One region of the Mesorhizobium sp. M1D.F.Ca.ET.231.01.1.1 genome, then DNA from elsewhere that is predicted to be linked to it. Evidence: predicted binding sites of a transcription regulator. Region 1 holds the regulator's gene; the other holds the start of a gene.

Region 1 (7,163 bases):
ACCGAAGCGCTCAAGTTCTTCGCCTGGTCCTACGCCAAGGGCGACGATATGGCCGCCGAGCTGGACTATGTTCCGATGCCCGACGCGGTGGTGAAGAGCGTCGAGGAAATGTGGGGCAAGGACATCGTCGACGCGAACGGCAAGCCGCTCTATTCCGGCATGTAATTCCTGCGGAATAAGGAGGGCGCCACGGCGCCCTCCTGTCTCTTTCGAAATGCGAGGGGCTAAATGACTTCTGTTTCCGAAGCCGTGGCATCGTCGGTCACGCGGACCAGAGAAGCGACGGTGCGCCGCTTCGCCCTCACCGACACGATCTTCCGGACGGCCACGCGCCTTTCCGCCATCCTTGTGCTGGTCCTGCTCGGCGGGGTCGCGATCTCGCTGATCGCCGGCTCGTGGGAGGCCCTGTCTAAGTTCGGCTTCTCCTTCCTTACCACCGAATCCTGGAACCCGGTCACCGAGAATTTCGGTGCCCTGGCGCCGATCTACGGCACCATCGTCACCTCGGCCATCGCCATTCTCATTGCCGTGCCGATCGGCATCGGCATCGCCGTCTTCCTCACCGAGCTCTGCCCGCGCCCGCTCCGGCGCCCGATCGGCATCGCGGTCGAGCTGCTCGCCGGCATTCCCTCGATCATCTACGGCATCTGGGGCCTGTTCGTCTTCGCGCCCTTCCTGCAGACGACGGTGCAGCCCTTCATCATCGGCCTTTTCCACGGCATACCGGGCCTTTCCAGCCTGTTTGCCGGTCCACCCTACGGCATCGGCCTGCTGACCTCGTCGCTCATCCTTGCCATCATGGTGCTGCCCTTTATCACCTCGATCACCAAGGACGTGTTCGATACGGTGCCGGCGGTGCTGAAGGAATCAGCCTACGGCATCGGCTGCACGACCTGGGAAGTGACCCGGCGCGTGACCATTCCCTACACCCGCGTCGGCATCATGGGCGGCGTCATGCTCGGCCTCGGCCGCGCGCTTGGCGAGACGATGGCCGTCACCTTCGTCATCGGCAACGCGCACCGCATCAGCGCCTCGCTGTTTGCGCCGGGCACGACGATCTCGGCGACCATCGCCAACGAATTCACCGAGGCCGACGGCGAGCTGTATACGTCCTCGCTGGTCTCGCTCGGCCTGATCCTGTTCATCATCACCTTCATCATCCTCGCGCTCGCACGCTACATGCTGTTGCGCATCGATAGCCGCACGGGAGCCTGACCGATGTCGACAGCCGCATCGCTCCACCAGAGCCGCAAGCGCAAGAACGCCGTGATGATGGCGCTGTGCGTCATCGCCGCGGGCATCGGTCTTGCCTGGCTGGCGCTGATCCTCGGCGCGCTGATCTACAAGGGCCTCTCCGGCGTCTCGCTGGCGGTCTTTACCGAGATGACGCCGCCGCCCGGCGACGCCGGCGGCCTGCTCAACGCCATCTACGGCAGCATCGTGATGACCATCATCGGCATCATCGTCGGCACGCCGATCGGCGTGCTGGCCGGCACCTACATGGCCGAGTACGGGCGCTTCTCGCGTCTCACCACGGTGGTGCGTTTCATCAACGACATCCTTTTGTCGGCGCCGTCGATCATCGTCGGCCTGTTCGTCTATGAGCTGATGGTGCGGCCGATGGGGCATTTCTCGGCGATCGCCGGCGCGGTGGCGCTGTCCATCCTGGTGATCCCCGTCGTGGTGCGCACCACCGAGGACATGCTCAACCTTGTGCCCAACGCGCTGCGCGAAGCCGGCACCGCCATCGGCGCGCCGCGCTGGGTGGTGATCCGCTCCGTCGCCTATCGTGCCGCGCTATCCGGCATCGTCACCGGCATATTGCTGGCGATCGCTCGCATTTCAGGCGAGACGGCGCCGCTGCTGTTCACCGCGCTCAACAACCAGTTCTGGTCGAGCAATCTCAACGCGCCGATGGCCAGCCTGCCGGTGACCATCTTCCAGTTCGCGCTCAGCCCCTATGAGGAATGGCAGCAACTGGCCTGGACGGGCGCACTCATAATCACCCTGACGGTTCTCGGGCTGAGCATTTTCGCCCGCAGCCTTACCGGACGCAGAGAGGACAGATGAAACCGATGTTGTCCACCGACCTTAACGTAGCCGAGACGGCCGTCGAAAAGGCCAAGATCGAGGTCAAGAACCTCAACTTCTACTATGGCCAGTCGAAGGCGCTGAAGGACATCAACCTGTCGCTGCCGGAGCGCAGCGTCACCGCCTTCATCGGGCCGTCGGGCTGCGGGAAGTCGACGCTGCTGCGCGTGCTGAACCGCATCTACGAACTCTACCCGAAGCAGAGCGCCGAAGGCCAGGTGCTGCTCGACGGCAAGAACATCCTCGACCGCTCGCAGGACCTCAACCTGCTCAGGACCAAGATCGGCATGGTGTTCCAGAAGCCGACGCCGTTCCCGATGTCGATCTACGAGAACATCGCCTTCGGCGTCAGGCTGTACGAGAAGATCAGCAAGGCCGAGATGGACAACCGGGTCGAGTCGGCGCTGAAGCGGGCGGCGCTGTGGAACGAGGTCAAGGACAAGCTCAACGCCAGCGGCCAGAGCCTTTCGGGTGGCCAGCAGCAGCGGCTCTGCATCGCCCGCACGGTGGCGGTGAAGCCGGAGGTCATCCTGCTCGACGAGCCGGCATCGGCGCTCGATCCGCTGTCGACGGCCAAGATCGAGGAGCTGATCGACGAGCTGCAGGCCGACTACACGATCGTGATCGTCACCCACAACATGCAGCAGGCGGCGCGTGTGTCGCGGCAGACGGCGTTCATGTATCTCGGCGAGCTGGTCGAGTTCGACCGGACCGAGAAGATCTTCACGTCGCCTCGCGAGAAGCGCACCCAGGACTACATCACCGGCCGCTTCGGCTGAGTTCATACGAGGACATCACCATGGCCCATACGGTCGCTTCCTTCGACGACGATCTGAGGCAGATCAGCCAGCTTATCCGTGACATGGGCGATCTTGCCGGGTCGATGGTCGGCGCGTCGACCAAGGCTCTGCTCAACTCCGACAACGCGATGGCGCAACGTGTGGTCTCCGACGATGCCATCATGGACGCGCGGCAGCGCGAGCTCGACGATCGCGCCATCACGCTGATCGCCAAACGCCAGCCGATGGCCGACGACCTGCGCAGCGTGGTCGGCGCCATCCGCATGGCCGGCGACCTCGAGCGCATCGGGGACCTTGCCAAGAACATCGCCAAGCGCGTCGGCTCGGTCGGCGTCAGCGCCGCGCCGCGCGACCTTTCGCACTCCATCGATTCGATGGCGCAGCTGGTGCTGATCCAGGTCCAGGGCGTGATCGAGGAGTATACGGCGGGCGACGCCACGGCGCTCGCCAAGCTGCGCAACGACGACGAGCGCATCGACGTCAAATACACCTCCGTCTTCCGCGAGCTCCTGACCTACATGATGGAAGACCCGCGCAACATCACGGCTTGCACGCATCTTTTGTTCTGCGCCAAGAATCTGGAGCGCATCGGCGACCATGTGACCAATATCGCCGAGAACGCCTATTATGTGCTGACCGGCACGCAATTGCCCGCGAACCGTCCGAAACAGGACGAGACGGCGATGTCGGCGCCGGCGGCCTGACAGCGAAGGTAGCTCTATATGATCGCGCCACGCATCATGGTGGTGGAGGATGAGGAGCCGCTGGGGGTGCTGCTCCGTTACAACCTCGAATCCGAAGGCTATCAGGTCGAGGTGGTGACCCGCGGCGACGAGGCCGAGATCCGCCTGCAGGAGAACGTGCCTGACCTTCTGGTGCTCGACTGGATGGTGCCGGCGGTTTCCGGCATCGAGCTTTGCCGGCGGCTCAGGATGCGGCCCGAGACCGAACGGCTGCCGATCATCATGCTGACGGCGCGCGGCGAGGAAAGCGATCGCGTGCGCGGCCTCTCGACGGGCGCCGACGACTACCTGGTCAAGCCGTTCTCGACGCCGGAATTCATGGCCCGGGTCAAGGCGCTGCTGCGTCGCGCCAAACCGGAGGTGCTGTCCAGCGTGCTCAAGGTCGGCGACATCGTGCTCGACCGCGAATCGCACCGCGTCTACCGCAAGAAGAGCGAGATCAGGCTCGGCCCGACCGAGTTCCGGCTGCTCGAATTCATGATGCGGCATCCCGGCCGGGTGTTCTCGCGCAGCCAGCTGCTCGACAATGTCTGGGGCGAGACGATCTATATCGACGAACGCACGGTGGACGTACATGTCGGACGCCTGCGCAAGGCGGTCAACAACGGCCGCATGCCGGATGTCATCCGCACCATCCGCGGGGCGGGTTACGCGATCCGGGAAGACTAGGCTAGAGCCCCGCCATCCCGATGGATCGAAATCATGTTCCAGGGGCAGAACTCAATAGCAGGCGGTTGCCGATGCCGCAGTAGTGGCGATGCAGGGGATATGCATGAGGCCCGGCTCGCCTGGCCTCAAGCCTTCCTCCGGCTTTCCCGCAGGCGCTTCACCGTTGCATCGACGATCGGACCGATGTCACTGCGATCGATACCCACATCCTCGAGATAGTGGTCGTTGAGCCTATTCAGTTCCTCGATCACGGCGATCCGGAATACTTCATCCTGGCACCAGCCCACCAGTTTGCCGAGAACGCGGCCGACACCAGAAGAGGACCAGTGGCGCCAGGCATGCGGCCTTGCGTATGGCGGCAGGGACTTCACACTCGTTGTCATGTCGAACCTCCCGGAAATGTTTATGCAGTCTCTGCCTTCTCCGGCGGAAAGACCCGAAATGCTCCTGAAAGAGTTCGGAAAAGTTTCCGAAGTCGGGTAGATTTCGGCCCATGGTGATGATCCACCGAATGGGACCGTTCCGCCTCGATACCGAGACGGGAATCGTGTTTCGAAATGCCGAGCCCCTCGCATTGGGGCAGCGAGCGGTTGCGCTCCTGCGCGTGCTGGTGGAGCGAGCGGGTGCACCCGTCTCCAAGGCTGCGCTGATGGATGCCGGATGGTCCGGTCTCGCCGTTGAAGAAAGCAACCTGACTGCCCAGATCGCGGCACTCCGCCGGGTGTTCGGGGAAGAACCCGGCGGCGAGCGCTGGATCGAGACGCTCCCGCGCCGCGGCTATCGGTTCGTCGGACCAGTGGTCCCGGCGAAGGACCCGCCCCAAGATGAAGGAGCGGAAGTGAATCCGGCACTCCTGATTCCCGGAGGGCCCTCCCTCGCCGTTCTGCCCTTCGTCAACATGAGCGGCGACCCCGAGCACGAATACTTCAGCGACGGTATCACCGAGGACATCATCACCGACCTCTCGAAGGTCTCCACGCTCAACGTGCTGTCGCGCCACACCACCTTCACGTTCAAGGGCAAGGCCGTCGAAATAGGTCAGCTGGCTCAGCGGCTGAAGGTCGGTTACGTCGTCGAAGGCAGCGTGCGCAAGGCTGGCGGGCGGGTGCGGATCACGGCGCAGCTGATCGACGCGAGCAAGGACAGCCAGGTCTGGGGCGAGCGCTATGACCGCGAACTGAAAGACATCTTTGCGCTGCAAGACGAAATCGCGCAGGCCATCGTGGCGGCGCTGAAGATTAGGCTGCTGCCAGCCGAGAAGACAGCGATCGAGAGCCGCTCGACGCAGGACCCGGAGGCCTATCAGCTCTATCTCCAAAGCCGGTATTACCGGACGCAGCAGGGAGCGAGAAACCTGGAGATCGCTGTTCGCTTTTGCCGGCGAGCGCTGGAAATCGACCCTGACTACGCTCGCGCCTGGGCTTTGGTCGCCCTCTGCCAGGCGGGCCTGCATTTCAGGGGAAGGTCAGAAGAGCCGGGCTTATCAGCCGCCGAAAAGGCGCTCTCGATCGATCCAACTTTGGCCGAGGCTCATACTGCTAGGGGGCGAGCACTGGCTGAGATGGGGCGCTTCGATGAGGCGCTGGCGGCGCAGCAGGAATCGCTGCGCCTGGAACCGGACTCGTTTGAGGTGCGGGCTAACCTTGGCGTGACCTGCCATTACCTCGGCCGCTACGAAGACGCGATCGAGCATTCCGAGCGCGCCACCCGGCTTTTTGAAGCAGACTACTGGGCTCCCTGCATTGCGGCTGATTGTTATCGAATGTTAGGCCGGCATGACGAACTCAGGGCTGCTGCACGTCGGATTTTGGAGCGCGTCGAAAGGGAGATCGCGCTGCACCCCGACAACGCACGTGCCATTGCGATAGGAGCTATCGCATTGGCCCACCTTGGAGAGAAAGCCCGCGCCAAGGAATGGGCCGCGCGAGCGTTGACGATTGAGCCGGATGACGTGATGGACCACCACAATATTGCATGCGCCTTTGCCCAGATGGGCGAGCTGGATCAGGCTATCGATCTATTGGAGACCTGCGTTCGCAGAGCTCCGCCCAAACATCTCATGTGGATCACGCGAGAGCCCGATTTGATGCCCCTCCACGGCCATCCACGGTATCAAGCGCTGATCGCGCGCGAAGAAGCGCGGTTAGCTGCGATTGCGACCGGGCAAGCGAGCTAAGCAGGTTGACTTTGGTCGCTTGTCCGATATCGACCTGAAGGTCTCGATGTCAGCATTTGGCATACAGCAGGTCGGAAATTCGGTCGCTTAGAGATGATCGGTTTCACCCCTAATCGTCAGGCGACGTTTTTCCCGGTTGAGCCGGACCTCGCCTGAACGCCCGGCGCGAAGATCTCCTGGTCGACGAAGGTCAGCGCGCGCATGGCGCAGCCTTCGCGGATCAGCGGCAATTCGTTCGGCTCGGTATCGAAGGAGATCGACTGCGAATGCTGGCCGCCGGCGGTCTGGGCGATCGCCTCGCGCAGCGCCGGCTCGATCAGGTCGAAGGCGGCGGCGCTGACGCCGACCATGGCGACCGGCGCCGGGTCGATCAGCGCGAACAGGCTGCCGAGGCTGAAGCCCAGGGCCTCGCCCGCCCGGCGATAGGCCTCGCGCTCCGGACCATCCTTCTCGCGCGCCTTGGCGGCGAGCGCGCGCATGTCGGCATCGCCGACATCGACTGGCTCGGCATCCTCGCTCATCTTCATGGCGCTGCGCCAGATGGCGTAGTTGCCGGCATAGGCCTCGACGCAGCCGCGCCGTCCGCAGCGGCAGAGCGCGCCGCCCGGACGGTGGATCATGTGGCCGAACTCGCCGCCCGAGGAATGCGTGCCGGTGAACAGCTCGCCCTTCAGCACCAGCCCC
Region 2 (7,163 bases), on a different contig from region 1:
ATCTGCTGCCGGGTGGCGCCACGGGTGAAGCGAAGCGTGTCGGTGGCGATGCTGCCCTCGGGCGGCATGGTCGCCGGCATGTCACCGGTCAGCGCCTCCTGGTCGGCCACGCGCTGCAGCGCCTGCTCGACCGTCAGTCCCTCGGGGATGGTCAGCGAATACATCACCGACTTGCCGCTCTTGAACAGTTCCATGATGTCGCGCATCGAGGCGCGCGGCTTGATGGCGTATTCGCCGGCCTTCAGAGCGGAATCGTTGCCGGTGGCGCGAACGCCCAGCCTGAAGATGCGGGCATCGCTGACCAGGCCGCGACGCTCCAGCTGGTCGGCGATCTCCTGCACGCCGGTGTTCGGCTTGACCATGAAAGTGTCGCCATTGGCGGACGGGCCGGGCTCAACGAAGGCCTGCATGCCGAAATAGAGTGCCGCGCCGGAGGCGAGCACGAGCAGGATGACCACCGACAGGAAGAAGTTCAGGAACACGACGACCTGGCTGCGCGAGGCGCGCGAGCGTTTCGACGGCGGCGGCGTGCCGGCCTCGGGGCGCAACGCTTCGGCGGCGGTCTTGGGCACGATCGGTCCTTGCGTCGGACGCTGTCCGAATTCCCCGCCGCCGCCCGGATTTGTATTCATGGCGCCCTACCGTCTGATCTTGCAACGAATCCCCTAGCCGAAGCGTAGGGACAAATTTGGCAAAAATGACGGCAGGCGGCGGACCTGCCGGCGGGCTGAATGCTCAGCCATTATAACGTTGGAAGACGAGCGAGGCGTTGGTGCCGCCGAAGCCGAAGGAGTTCGACAACGCCACATCGATCTGGCGCTGGCGCGGCTTGTTCGGCACGAGATCGATCGCCGTCTCGCGTTCCGGATTGTCGAGGTTGATGGTGGCGGGGGCGATGTTGTCGCGGATGGCGAGGATGGAAAAGATCGCTTCCGCGGCGCCCGCGGCGCCCAGCAGATGGCCGATCGACGACTTGGTCGACGACATCGAAATCTTGGAGGCGGCATTGCCGACCAGCCGCTCGACGGCGCCGAGCTCAATCGTGTCGGCCATGGTCGACGTGCCGTGCGCATTGATGTAGTCGATATCGGCGGGCGAGAGCTTCGCCCGGTTCAGTGCCGCCGTCATGCAGCGGAAAGCGCCGTCACCATCCTCGGCCGGGGCGGTGATGTGATAGGCGTCGCCGGTGAGGCCGTAGCCGGTGACTTCGGCATAGATCCTGGCGCCGCGCGCCTTGGCATGCTCGAGCTCTTCCAGGACGACGACGCCGGCGCCCTCGCCCATGACGAAGCCGTCGCGGTCGCGGTCATAGGGGCGCGAAGCGATCTCGGGCGTGTCGTTGCGCTCGGTGGATAGAGCGCGGCAGGCAGCGAACCCTGCCATGGAAAGCCGCGTGATCGGCGCCTCGGCGCCGCCGGCCACCATGACGTCGGCATCGCCCCAGATGATCAGCCGCGCGGCATCGCCGATGGCGTGCGCGCCGGTCGAACAGGCAGTGACGACCGCATGGTTCGGGCCTTTCAGCCCGTGCCGGATGGAAACTTGGCCGGAGACCAGATTGATGATCTGTCCAGGGATGAAGAACGGGCTGATGCGGCGCGGACCGCGCTCCTTGAGGATCAACGCGTTCTCGGCAATGCCGTCGATGCCGCCGATGCCGGAGCCGATCAGCACGCCGGTGGCACACTGATCCTCATGCGTCTCGGGCTTCCAGCCGGAATCGGCCAGCGCCTCGTCGGCGGCCGCGATGCCGTAGAGGATGAAGTCGCCGATCTTGCGCAGTTCCTTCGGCTCGAGCACGGCCTCGGGGTTGAAGGTGCCGTTGGCACCGTCACCGCGCGGAACGATGTGGGCGATCTTGCAGGCAAGGTCGTCCACCTCGAATTCGGTGATGCGGCGAGCAGCGCTGCGGCCGGAAAGCAGTTCCTTCCAGCTGTGCTCGACGCCCGTGCCGAACGGTGAAAGCAGGCCAAGGCCCGTGACGACGACTCGCCTCATCGCAGGTCCTCCCCGGTGATGCCCGCGGAAAGTCTCAGGCCGAGGCCTTGTCGATGTACTTCACGGCATCGCCGACAGTCAGGATGGTTTCGGCGGCGTCGTCCGGAATCTCGACGCCGAACTCTTCTTCGAACGCCATGACGAGTTCGACCGTATCGAGGCTATCCGCGCCCAGATCGTCGATGAAGCTCGCCTGCTCCGTCACTTTGTCGGCATCGACGCCGAGATGCTCGATGACGATCTTCTTGACGCGCTCTGCGGTGTCACTCATTTGGGGCCTCGTCTTACGTTGTGTTGTCTTCGTTAGCGGGCGGAATGCCGCTAATCAAGCTGAAAGATGGTCTTATGGGAAACGCAACGCCACAGGACCGGTTTTTGCCCGAACCGCCGGGTTGCCGGCCGCATTACACGAAAAATGGCGGGCGTCCAAGCCGAAATGGCTGTTTTCACAGCCGCCCGACCTTGGTCGATCAAATCATCGCCATGCCGCCGTTGACATGGATGGTCTGGCCGGTGACGTAGGCGGCTTCGTCCGAGGCGAGATAGGCGACCGCGGCAGCGACCTCGGCGCCGGTGCCCATGCGCCGGGTCGGAATCGCCGCCATGATCGCTTCCTTCTGCTTGTCGTTGAGCTTGTCGGTCATGGCCGATTCGATGAAGCCCGGAGCGACGCAGTTGACGGTGATGTTGCGGGTGGCGATTTCCTGTGCCAGCGACTTGGAAAAGCCGATCATGCCGGCCTTGGAGGCGCAGTAATTGGTCTGGCCGGGATTGCCGGTGACGCCGACCACCGAGGTGATGTTGATGATGCGGCCATGGCGGCGGCGCATCATCGGGTGCGTCAGCTCGCGGGTGAGGCGGAACACCGCGGTGAGGTTCACCTCCAGCACGGAATCCCAGTCGGCGTCCGACATGCGCACGAACAGCCCGTCCTTGGTGATGCCGGCATTGTTGACCAGGATGTCGACGCCTTCGAGATCGGCCTCGGCCTTCTGGCCGAGCGCCTTGACCGCGTCGCGGTTGGTCAGATCCGCCGGAAACAGCTTCACGCGTTCGCCCATCTCGCCGGCCAGCGCTTCAAGCTTCTCCACACGGGTGCCGTGCAGGCCGACGATGGCGCCCTGGCTGTGCAGCACCCTGGCGATCGCCTCGCCGATGCCTCCCGATGCGCCGGTGACGAGGGCCTTGCGGCCGGTCAGTTCGAACATTTCTTTAAACCTCTCTCTTCTGGACGCCCCGCTAGCGACCCTCGTTCTGTATTCGTCATGCCGTCTAGGCCATACCAGAAGTTCTCGGCGCTCACGACCGATTCTTCGCCGAGCCTGATCGGCTCCAGCACTTCCGCGGCTAGATAGTAGTCCTCAAGATCTTCAAGTCTGCGCTCAACGAAATCTCGCAGGCGTTGAGCTTTGCTTCGACCCGTCTTCCGCGCCAGATCCTTTAGGCGTTGCTCGATTTCGGGAGAAAGTCGAACCGATGTGGGCACGCCGCACCTGCGGATGAAATTGAAAAGCCCCTGCTTACCCCAGCGCCGCCAGCGCCGCCTCGACTTCCGCCGCCGTGCCGACGGCGCCGGTGGCGATGTCGCGGTTGATGCGCCGCGCCAGGCCCGACAGCACCTTGCCGGCGCCGACTTCGTAGAGCGTCGAGACGCCGTTCTGGCCAAACCACTCCACCGTCTCGCGCCAGCGCACGCGGCCGGTGACCTGCTGGATAAGGCGGCGGGCGATCTCGTCCGGGTCGCTCGTCGGGGTCACGCTGATATTGGAGACGACCGGAATCACCGGCGCCTTCTTCGCCACCCCGGCCAGCGCCTCGCGCATGATCTCGGCCGCCGGCGCCATCAGCGCCGAATGGAACGGGGCCGAGACCTGCAGCATCAGCGCCCGCTTGGCGCCCTTTTCCGTGCAGAACTTCGCCGCCAGCTCGACGGCTGACTTGGCGCCGGAAATCACCAGCTGGCCGCCCCCATTGTCGTTGGCGACCTGGCAAACCGCCCCATTGGCGGAATCCTGTGCCGCTTCCGCGCAGGCGGCTTCGACATCGGCCTGCTCCAGCCCGATGATCGCCGCCATGGCCCCCTCGCCCGGAGGCACTGCCGCCTGCATGGCATTGCCACGGGTGCGCAGCAGCCGCGCGGCATCGGCGACCGAGACGAAGCCGGAGGCGGCAAGTGCTGAATATTCGCCGAGCGAATGGCCGGCAACGTAAGACACCTTGTCCCTCAACGAAAAGCCGCGCGCTTCCAGCGCCCGCAGCGCCGCAAGCGACACCGCCATCAGCGCCGGCTGCGCGTTGGCCGTCAGCGTCAGGGTTTCCTCGGGTCCTTCCCAGATCAGCTTCGACAGCTTTTCGCCAAGCGCCTCGTCAATCTCCTCGAAGACGCGGCGCGCCTCAGGAAAGGCATCGGCGAGGTCCTTGCCCATGCCGACGGCCTGGCTGCCCTGTCCCGGAAAGGTGAATGCGACGGCCATCTTAGCGTCTCCAGCGGCTTGTTTTTCCCTGCCTCTGGCGCAAGGCGGACGGCCAAGTCAAGCCCGCTGTCGCCGGCTCAGCGCCTATTTCGGCCGGAAAACCTGCCGAGTTGCCTGTTCCAAAAAGGCTTTTTGGCGATCACACCTGATGAAAACCGCTCACGAATCGTTTGCTGGCTCTTCTTATTTCCGCCACAGGCGCTAGCTTTGCGTGACATTTCGATGACAGTGGCGTGACGCGAGTGGAAGACGCGTAACATGGGCCGGGGAAGCAAAGTGGCTAGGATCAGGAAAGGCGCGGCCAAGCCCGCGCCGCAATTTTTGGAAGACGATCCGTCCACCGGCTATCTGCCGGGCCGGAGATGGCCGATTGTCCGCTACGGCCTCGCAACGCTGCTCGCCTCCGCCCTTCTGGTGTTCGCCATCGAATGGATCGTGCGCGGCGACTTCTTCGGCACGGTCGACTTCTTCCTGCAGCCCTTCAAGCCCGGCTGGACCACGATCATCGTCTTTGCGCTGGTGCTGATCGGGCTCGACGCCATACTCGGCCGCAGCCATCAGAGCCTGATGATCGTCGCGCCGCTGACGCTGGCATTGGCCTTTGTCGGTCACCAGAAATCGCACTATCTCGGCGATCCGCTCTATCCGACCGATTTCCTCTATGCCCGCCAGATCATGGCCCTGATGCCGCTTCTGGTGCGCGAGCGGCCCTGGACCGCAGTGATGCTCGGCGCGGCCATCGTCGCCAGCCTGACACTGCTCGTCTATGGCTGGCGGCTCTGGCGCCGGCGCGTGCCGATCCTCAGCCGCAAGGGACGGCTGGCGCGGCTGTCGCTGGCCGTGCCGCTGCTCGCCTTCTTCGTCTCGATCATGGACTACGCCACCTTCTCGTGGACGCGCGACAGGCTGCAGATCATCCCGATCATGTGGGACCAGAAGGAGAACTACGCCTCCAACGGCTTCGCGCTCGCCTTCGCGATGAACGTGCCGATGGCACATGTCTCGGCGCCGCCTGGCTATGACGACAAGACGCTGGACGCGATCACGCGCCCGGAGGTTGCCGCCTCGGTGCCGGACCAGAAGCCCGACATCATCGTGGTGATGAGCGAATCCTTCTGGGATCCAACGGGGCTTCCCGGCGTCAGCATCAAGCCGGATCCGATCCCGACCGTGCGCGCGCTGCGCTCGGGCTCGATGTTCTCGCCGGAATTCGGCGGCATGACCGCCAATATCGAGTTCGAGGCGCTGACCGGCTTCTCCAACGCCTTCCTGCCGGCCGGCTCGATCCCCTACCAACAGTACGTGCGTACGCCGACGCCGTCACTGGCGACCTTCCTGAAGAGCGAAGGTTATAGGGCGCGCGCCATCCACCCTGGCACCAATTGGTTCTGGAACCGAGGCGCCGTCTATGCCGATTTCGGCTTCAACGACTTCCGCTCGGAAGAAACGCTGCCGCCGCTGGAAAAACGCGGGCCGCTGGCTTCCGACGCGGCGATGACCGACGAGATCATCCGCGAGGCCGACGCCAGCGAGGACCCGGTGTTCCTGTTCGCGGTCAGCCTGCAGAACCACGGGCCCTACGAGCCCTACCGCTACTACAATCCAACCCATGCGATCAACGCGCCGATCAGCACCTGGGCACGGGAATCGCTGCTCTCCTATGCCGAAGGCTCGGCCGATGCCGATCGCGGCCTGCAGCGCCTGATCGAGTGGGCGAAAAAGCGCGAGCGGCCGACCGTCGTCGCCTTCTTCGGCGACCATCTGCCGCCGCTCGGCCCTGTCTATGTCGAGACCGGCTTCCTCAAGGACAATGTCGCGCCACGCAAGGAGCCGACACCAGAAGCCGCGCTCGAGCATCACGACACGCCGCTGATCATCTGGTCGAACCGCTCCGGCCCGGTAGAGAACCTGGGCTCGGTAAGCCCGGCCTTCCTGCCTTACCATATCCTCACCACGGCGGGGATTTCCCACCCCTACTACACCGGCTTCCTCGGCGCGCTGCGCCAACGTTACCGGGTGGTCGACCGCAACCTTTTGCTGTCGCGCTTTGGCGAGGCGACGCCCGAGTGGGCGAGACAAAAGAAAATCGATCCGCGGATCAACGATTTCCGGCTGATCCAGTACGACATGATGTTCGGCAAGCGCCGCGTCGCGCCCGACTTCTTCCCCGAAACGGTCGTCCCGCTCGTCGCGCATACGAGCTGAGCCTGTCACTATTTGCGCGAGCGCCGGAGATTTCCGGCCATGCGGCATCGTGGAATCGTCGATCCTGTCTCCCGCCCTTGCCTTCCTGGCGAATTGCTGTATAGACGCCGGCAATCTGCCGGTCCTTGCTGGGGGCTGAACGGAGGGCCGTGGCTTTTCGAAGGCCACGTCATGAAGCCAGAAGCGCTTTTGGCCTCCCGTGTCTCCGCTCTCGACCGTCTCGCGATGCTCCTTTCTTCCCCGCTCCTTCGCGTTCGGGTCAGACAAGTTGCAGAGGCTTAGCCGCGAGGGCCGGTAAGAGAAACGAAGAAAGGCAGAAAAACATAATGGCTCTTTACGAACATGTGTTTCTTGCCCGGCAGGACCTGTCGCAGCAGCAGGTCGATGCGCTTGTCGAACAGTACAAGGGTGTCATCGCCGCCAATGGCGGATCGGTCGGCCGGATCGAGAACTGGGGACTGAAGTCCCTCACCTACCGGGTCAAGA

The links. Region 1 encodes PhoB, which activates phosphate uptake and scavenging genes when phosphate is short. Its sites were predicted from a motif close to TGTCATNNANCTGTCAT; they were not measured.
Region 2: a site for PhoB is predicted at 4,684-4,700, ahead of EN874_RS22655 (LTA synthase family protein). Genes of this name have one in related genera too.

The regions. Positions count from the first base shown of each region.
Region 1 is NZ_RZOZ02000002.1:255,733-262,895, reverse strand. It holds gene pstS (phosphate ABC transporter substrate-binding protein PstS) at 1-165, shown strand, start outside; gene pstC (phosphate ABC transporter permease subunit PstC) at 229-1,215, shown strand; gene pstA (phosphate ABC transporter permease PstA) at 1,219-2,070, shown strand; gene pstB (phosphate ABC transporter ATP-binding protein PstB) at 2,067-2,870, shown strand; gene phoU (phosphate signaling complex protein PhoU) at 2,891-3,595, shown strand; gene phoB (phosphate regulon transcriptional regulator PhoB) at 3,614-4,303, shown strand; gene EN874_RS33645 (DUF1127 domain-containing protein) at 4,429-4,686, opposite strand; gene EN874_RS07600 (winged helix-turn-helix domain-containing tetratricopeptide repeat protein) at 4,797-6,479, shown strand; gene EN874_RS07595 (ROK family protein) at 6,596-7,163, opposite strand, start outside.
Region 2 is NZ_RZOZ02000009.1:99,152-106,314, reverse strand. It holds gene mltG (endolytic transglycosylase MltG) at 1-632, opposite strand, end outside; gene fabF (beta-ketoacyl-ACP synthase II) at 736-1,998, opposite strand; gene EN874_RS22675 (acyl carrier protein) at 2,033-2,269, opposite strand; gene fabG (3-oxoacyl-[acyl-carrier-protein] reductase) at 2,469-3,206, opposite strand; gene fabD (ACP S-malonyltransferase) at 3,519-4,472, opposite strand; gene EN874_RS22655 (LTA synthase family protein) at 4,731-6,677, shown strand; gene rpsF (30S ribosomal protein S6) at 7,004-7,163, shown strand, end outside.